Regions from separate parts of the Ancylobacter polymorphus genome, predicted to be linked through region 1. Evidence: predicted binding sites of a transcription regulator. Region 1 holds the regulator's gene; each other region holds the start of a gene.

Region 1 (2,263 bases):
CGCCACCGGCGGCTGCGCGAGGGCTTCGAGACGCTGGCGCTTGGCGGGTCGGTGATCGCCGCGCAGCAGGAGGCCGGCTTCCAGTCAGCCAGCGCCTTCCGTGCTGCCTTCGCCCGGCTAATCGGCTGCGCGCCGGGCGAGATCGCTGGCGAGGGGCGGCTGCTCGCCGACTGGATCGGCACGCCCCTCGGCGACATGATCGCGATTTCCAGCACCACCCATCTGCATCTGCTCGAATTCGTCGAGCGGCGCGGCCTGCCGGCGGAGATCGCCCGGCTGCGCAAGGGGGTGAAGGGGGAGCTGGGGATCGGCAGCTATGCGCCGACGGAGAGCATCCGCCGCGAACTCACCGCCTATTTCGCCGGCCGCTCGGCGGAATTCACCACGCCTGTCGCGCTCGACGGCAGCGCCTTCACCCGCGCCGTCTGGGCGGAGCTGCGGCGCATACCGGCCGGGGCGACGGCGAGCTATGCCGACATCGCCCGCCGCATCGGCGCGCCGACGGCGATCCGCGCCGTGGCGCGGGCCAATGGCGCCAACCAGCTGGCGCTGATCATTCCCTGCCACCGCGTCATCGGCACCGACGGCGCCCTCACCGGCTATGGCGGTGGGCTGTGGCGCAAGCAGCGGCTGCTGGAGATCGAGAGTCGCTACCGGACGCCCGCCCCAGCGGCGGGTTGACGCGCTGCCCGCGCCAAGGAGGGGCGGCGTCAACGGGGCCGTTCGCGCGCGCGCTCAGTGCGCGCGGGCGAACATCTCGTTGAAGGAATAGCCGGAGCCGCGGACGGTGCGGATCGGGTCGGGCTGGCGCGGGCGGTTCAGCGCCTTGCGCAGGCGGCCGACATGCACATCGACCGTGCGCTCGTCGATATAGACATCCTGCCCCCACACGCCGTCGAGCAGCTGCTCGCGCGAATAGACGCGGCCCGGCGACTGCATGAGGAATTCCAGCAGCCGGAACTCGGTGGGGCCGAGATGCAGCTCGCGCCCGGCGCGGTGAACGCGCTTGGTCTCGCGGTCGAGCTCGATGTCGCCGGCGCGCAACAGGGTGGAGATGTGCTCGGGCTTGGCCCGGCGCAGCAGCGCGCGCACCCGCGCCACCAGCTCCGGCACCGAAAACGGCTTCACCACATAGTCGTCCGCGCCGGTGGCGAGGCCGCGCACGCGCTCGGTCTCTTCGCCTCGGGCGGTGAGCATGAGGATCGGCATGCGCTCGGTTTCCGGCCGGGCGCGCAGGCGCCGGCACAGCTCAATGCCGGAGAGACCGGGCAGCATCCAGTCGAGGATCAGGAGATCCGGCACGCTTTCGCGCAGCCTTGTCTCCGCCTCGTCGCCCCGCCCGACATTATCGACCGAATAGCCTTCGGATTCGAGATTGTAGCGGAGCAGGAGGGTGAGGGGCTCCTCATCCTCCACGATCAGTATGTTGGTGGGCATGATGTCGTCCCCGAGCGTTCGCGGGTCGCCGGCGTCAGGCCGGGAACGCGACGCTGGTCAGGCTGCTGGTATCCTGCTTCGGCCGCTCCTCGGTGAGCAGCTGGCCGGTGACAAGATAATGGATGGTTTCCGCGATGTTCGTCGCGTGGTCGCCGATACGCTCGATGTTCTTGGCGCAGAACAGCAGATGCGTGCACAGCGAGATGTTGCGCGGGTCCTCCATCATATAGGTGAGGAGCTCGCGGAACAGCGAGGTGTAGAGCACATCGACCTCGCCATCGCGCTGCCAGACTTCCAGCGCCCGCGTCTCGTCGCGCGTGGCATAGGCGTCGAGCACCACTTTCAGCTGTTCGAGCACGATGGTGGACATGTGCTCCACGCCGCGCACCAGCTTCTGCGGGTGGAATTCGCCGGTGAGGGCGAGCACGCGCTTGGCGGTGTTCTTGGCGAGGTCGCCGATGCGCTCCAGGTCGTTGGCGATGCGCATGGCGGCGACGATTTCGCGCAGATCGCCGGCGAGCGGCTGGCGACGGGCGATGATGAGCACCGCCTTTTCCTCGATCTCCCGCTGCAAGAGGTCGACCGGCCCGTCGAGCACGATCACCTTCTGCGCCAGCTCGGTGTCGCGCTTGACCAGCGCCTGCACGGAATCGGCGACCAGACGCTCCGACTGTCCGCCCATTTCGACCACGCGGCGGCCGAGTTCCTTCAGGTCGGTGTCGAATGACGAGACGATATGTTCGGTCATGGGGCAGGCCTCTCTCGTCGCGGGCTCAGCCGAAGCGGCCGGTGATGTAGTCGCGGGTGCGGGCTTCGCGCGGGTTGG
Region 2 (2,263 bases), 870 kb from region 1:
CCGAGGGTAGGCTGCGCACGAACGCCCCCACCCCCTTGCGCGCGGTGAGGTGGCCTTCCTGCTGCAATTGCTGCAGCGCCCGGCGCAGGGTGATGCGGGTGACGCCGAGCTTTTCCGCCAGATGCACCTCGCCCGGCAGCTGGCTGCCCGGCCGCAAATAGCCGCTCTCGATCAGCGAGAGGATGTAGTCGTAAATCTGCTGCCAGATCGGGGTGTCGCGGCGCGGGCGGAACACCAGCCCATCAAAGCCGGACACATCGCTCGCCCCCCCGGCCTGTGCCTTCACGCTTCGGTTCACGCCCTCACTCCGCCGCCTGCGCCACGCCCGCGATCGGCCGATGCTCCACCGCCCGGCGCGCATAGACGATACGCCCTTCGACCAGCGTCGCCACCACTTCTGGATGCGCCATGTCGGAGGCATCGACAAGGATCAGGTCCGCCCGCTGCCCCGGCGCCAGCCGGCCGCGATCCTCCAGACGGGCGACGCGGGCGGGATTGGCGGAGATGAGCGGCCAGTGGCGCGCCAGCGCGTCGCGATTCCCCGCCGCCAGGGTGAAGGCCGCATAGAGCGGCGAGGGGTAATGATAGTCGCTGGTCAGCACGGTGCAGCGCCCGGCGGCCACCGCCTCGCCCGCGCTCTGCGCGCCATTATGGCTGCCGCCGCGCACCACATTCGGCGCGCCGAGGATCACATCCTCGCCGGCGTCGCGGGCGGCTTGCGCGGTCTCGGGGTTCATCGGGAATTCGGACGCCACCGCGCCCAGCGCGCGGAAGCGGGCGCGCTCGTCCGGCGAATTCTCGTCATGGGCGAGCAGCACATTGCCATTGGCCCGTGCGCTGGCGGCGAGGCTCTCAATGGCGGCGGGCACGGCCTCGCGCGCACCCCACACGCGGTCCAGCAACGCGCGGTAATCGTCCTGGCTGAGGCCGGAGCGCTCCGCCATCTGGCCGATCTTGCGGGCGATGGTGCCCTTCAGCACCGAGCCGGTCGTGTGGTCGTTGAAGGCGAGGATCGGCGTGGGGGCGAGCGCCAGCCAGCCGCGCACCTCTTCCATCGCCTCCAGCGCGAAGGTCTCCCAGCGCAGATGCAGGCGGGTGTCGCAGGCGAGGCCGCCGCGAAGGGCCATCAGCGTGGCGACGAAGGCGCGCGCCGCTTCCACCGAGCGCAGGCCCGGCTCCCAGGAAATGGTGACGCCGTGAAAGGCGGTGGTGATGCCGTTGGCCACCAGCTGCCGGTCGGTGTCGCGCAAGGCGAGCGTGGTGTCGAAACGCACGCCCGGGCGCGGCATGATGTGGCGCTCGAAGGCGTCGCCGTGAATGTCGACGATCCCCGGCAGCACCAGCAGGCCCGACGCGTCGATCACCCGTGTGGGCACTCCGCCGGCGGCGTCATCGGCCAGAAGCGCGGCGCGCAGCACCAGCGGCTCGTCGCTCCACCGGCCGTCCACCAGCGCCAGCCCGTTCTCGATACGCACGCTCATTCTTGCCTCGCCGCCTCTGGGTCACTGTCACGTATGCGTCATACGCTGTCTATACAGATAATCGCAGTCCACAGTTCCTGTCTATACAGCAAAGGGCACAAAATGTTTCGCAGGCTTGTTTCCGCTCTCGCCATCACCGTGGTGACCGCCTTCGCCGCAAGCGCCGAACCCGTGCGTTTCGCCGTGACCGACATTGAAGGGCTGGAGGCGCTGCAGCAGGAGTTCGGTGGCTTCCAGAAGGAGCTGTCGAAGCTCACCGGGCTCGACATCGAGCTGATCCCGGTCAGTTCGCGCACCGCCGCCGTCGAGGCGATGAATTCCGGCCATGTCGAGCTCGTGCTCACCGGCCCGGCCGAATATGTCGTCATGAAGCAGCTCAGCGACCCGCGCATCGTCGTCGCCTGGCAGCGGCCGGACTATTTCGCGCAAATCGCGGTGCTGGCCAACGGGCCGATCCGCTCCATCGACGACCTCAAGGGCAAGAAGGTCTCCTTCGGCTCGGTCGGCTCCACCTCGCAGCATCTCGGCCCGGCGCAGGTGCTCGCCGATTTCGGCATCATGTACGGCAAGGATTATGAGGGCGTCATCATCTCCCGCAACGTCGCGGCGGAAGCGCTGATCCGCGGCGACATCGCCGCCATCGGCCTGAACTATGGCCATCTCAACTCCATCCGCAAGGCGTTCCCCAACGCCGCCTTCGCCGTCGTCGCCCGTGGCCGCGACCTGCCGAACGACATCCTCGTCGCCCGCAAGGACATTCCCGAGGAGGTGTTCGTGAAGGT
Region 3 (2,263 bases), 1.6 Mb from region 1:
CGCCACCGTGCCGAGCGCGACGAGATCGAGGCTGGCGAGCAGGTCCGGCGCCGGGCGTTCCTTGGTCCACCAGCCGCGATTGCGCAGTTCGCGCAGCAGGCCGACGGCGACGACGAAGACCAGCCCGACGGCACAGAGATGACCGAGGCCGGAGAGATCGTCGGCGCGGTTGGGGTTCACCAGCGCCGCCACCTCGGGCAGCGCCTCGCCGGCCTGATGATGGTCGATGACCAGCACGTCCAGCCCGATGGCGCGCGCACGGGCGAAGGGCTCGAAGCTCATCGTGCCGCAATCGACCGTCACCAGCAGCGTGGCGCCGCGCTCGGCCAGCGCCTCGATGGCGGGGATGTTGGGCCCGTAGCCCTCGAAGATGCGGTCGGGGATGTGGAAGGCAGGGTCCAGCCCACCGGCGCGCAGCACGTCCACCAGCAGGGCGGTGGCGGTGGCGCCGTCGACATCGTAGTCGCCGAACACCGCCACCTTCTCCCCGCGCATCACCGCGTCGGCGAGGCGGGCGACGCAGGCCGGCATGTCGGTCAGCGTGTCGGGATCGGGCAGCAGACGTTTCACCGTCGGGTCGAGCCACGCCTCGACCTCGTCAATGGCGACGCCGCGCCCGGCGAGAACGCGGGCGAGGATTTCCGGCACGCCGTGGCGCTGGACGATGGCGAGCGTGGTCTGGGCGCCGCGCACGTCCAGGCGCTCGCGCCAGAAGCGGCCAGTAGCCGAACGGGTCACACCGAGAAAGGGACGCGGCGGCGGGGCAGCGGTGGGAAGGACGAGACTCATGGCGCGCAGGATAAGCCCGAACAACGCGCCCGCGTCGAGTGCTTCGCCCGCAAAGACGGGAGCGGTGGCGTCATCGCGCCGTCACGCTGCCGTAACGCGAGGGACATGGGCGACAGGCAGAAGGCGGGCTCCGGCCTCGCGCCGCATGCTGCTGACAAGGAGCCCCCCATGAATCGCCGCCTCCGCCTGTCCCTGCTCGCCGGCGCCGCGCTCGCGCTCGCCGCCACCGGTGCGCGCGCCGACCAGACCTTTCCCGCCACCCTCGCCGGCCATGCCGTGCTGCCGGCGGAAACCTTCATCGCCATGCCGGACGACGCGCCGGAGGACCTCAAAGTGTCCGGCAAGTTCACCACCGGCACGCGCGTCGATGCCGTCGGCACGGTGGAAGGCAAGTCGGCCGGCCGCCCGACGGGCGTGAAGCTGCCCTTCAAGGGTCAGCCGGTGCAGGGCCATTCCGGCATCAAGGTGATGCCGGACGGCAGCTTCTGGATCATCACCGACAACGGCTTCGGCTCCAAGGCCAACAGCCCGGACGCGGCGCTGTTCCTGCGCCACTACAAGGTGGACTGGGCCACCGGCACGTTCCAGCCGATCGAGACGGTGTTCCTCACCGATCCCGACAAGAAGGTGCCGTTCCGCATCGTCCATGAGGGGACGGAAAAGCGCTATCTCACCGGCGCCGATTTCGACATTGAGAGCTTCCAGATCATCGGCGACCACATCTGGATCGGCGAGGAATTCGGCCCCTATCTCATCAAGGCCGACAAGACCGGCAAGGTGCTCGGCCTGTTCGAGACCGTTGCCGGCGAGACGCCGGTGCGCTCGCCCGACCATTACGCCGTCGCCTCCCCCGCCGCGCCGAACGCGCCGGCCGCCTTCAACGCCCGCCGCTCCAAGGGCTATGAGGGCATGGCCGCCTCCAAGGATGGCAAATATCTCTACGCCCTGCTCGAAGGCCCGCTGTGGGACGCCGACAAGAAGGACTGGCAGAAGACCGCGGACGGCAAGGAGTTCCTGCCGATCCTCGAATTCGACGTCGCGAACCAGAAATGGACCGGCCGCATGTGGCACTACGTTCTGGAGCAGAACGGCAATGCCATCGGCGACTTCAACATGATCGACGGCACCACCGGCCTGATCATCGAGCGCGACAATGGCGAGGGCACGGCCGACAAGGCCTGCGCCGCAGGGACCAAGGGGCCGGACTGCTTCCACGACCTCGCCACGTTCAAGCGCATCTACAAGATCGAGCTGACCGACGCCAATGCCGGCCAGAGCGTGCGCAAGATCGGCCATATCGACCTGATGAAGATCGCCGACCCGGACAAGAAGGCACGCAAGCCGCTGAATGACGGTGTGCTGACCTTCCCCTTCTTCACCATCGAGAATGTCGACGTGGTCGACGCCACCCACATCGTGGTCGGCAACGACAACAACCTGCCCTTCTCCTCCTCGCGCGATCCCGCGAAGGCGG

Evidence for each region. Region 1 encodes PhoB, which activates phosphate uptake and scavenging genes when phosphate is short. Its sites were predicted from a motif close to TGTCATNNANCTGTCAT; they were not measured.
Region 2: the regulator PhoB is predicted to act here: its motif matches at 1,507-1,523, upstream of K9D25_RS08775 (alpha-D-ribose 1-methylphosphonate 5-triphosphate diphosphatase).
Region 3: the regulator PhoB is predicted to act here: its motif matches at 858-874, upstream of K9D25_RS18055 (esterase-like activity of phytase family protein).

What each region holds. Positions count from the first base shown of each region.
Region 1 is NZ_CP083239.1:993,508-995,770, forward strand. Features, by position in the region: gene K9D25_RS04630 (bifunctional transcriptional activator/DNA repair enzyme AdaA) at 1-681, shown strand, start outside; gene phoB (phosphate regulon transcriptional regulator PhoB) at 736-1,437, opposite strand; gene phoU (phosphate signaling complex protein PhoU) at 1,472-2,185, opposite strand; gene pstB (phosphate ABC transporter ATP-binding protein PstB) at 2,211-2,263, opposite strand, start outside.
Region 2 is NZ_CP083239.1:1,865,492-1,867,754, reverse strand. Features, by position in the region: gene phnF (phosphonate metabolism transcriptional regulator PhnF) at 1-298, opposite strand, end outside; gene K9D25_RS08775 (alpha-D-ribose 1-methylphosphonate 5-triphosphate diphosphatase) at 303-1,481, opposite strand; gene K9D25_RS08770 (PhnD/SsuA/transferrin family substrate-binding protein) at 1,584-2,263, shown strand, end outside.
Region 3 is NZ_CP083239.1:3,759,255-3,761,517, forward strand. Features, by position in the region: gene recJ (single-stranded-DNA-specific exonuclease RecJ) at 1-789, opposite strand, end outside; gene K9D25_RS18055 (esterase-like activity of phytase family protein) at 958-2,263, shown strand, end outside.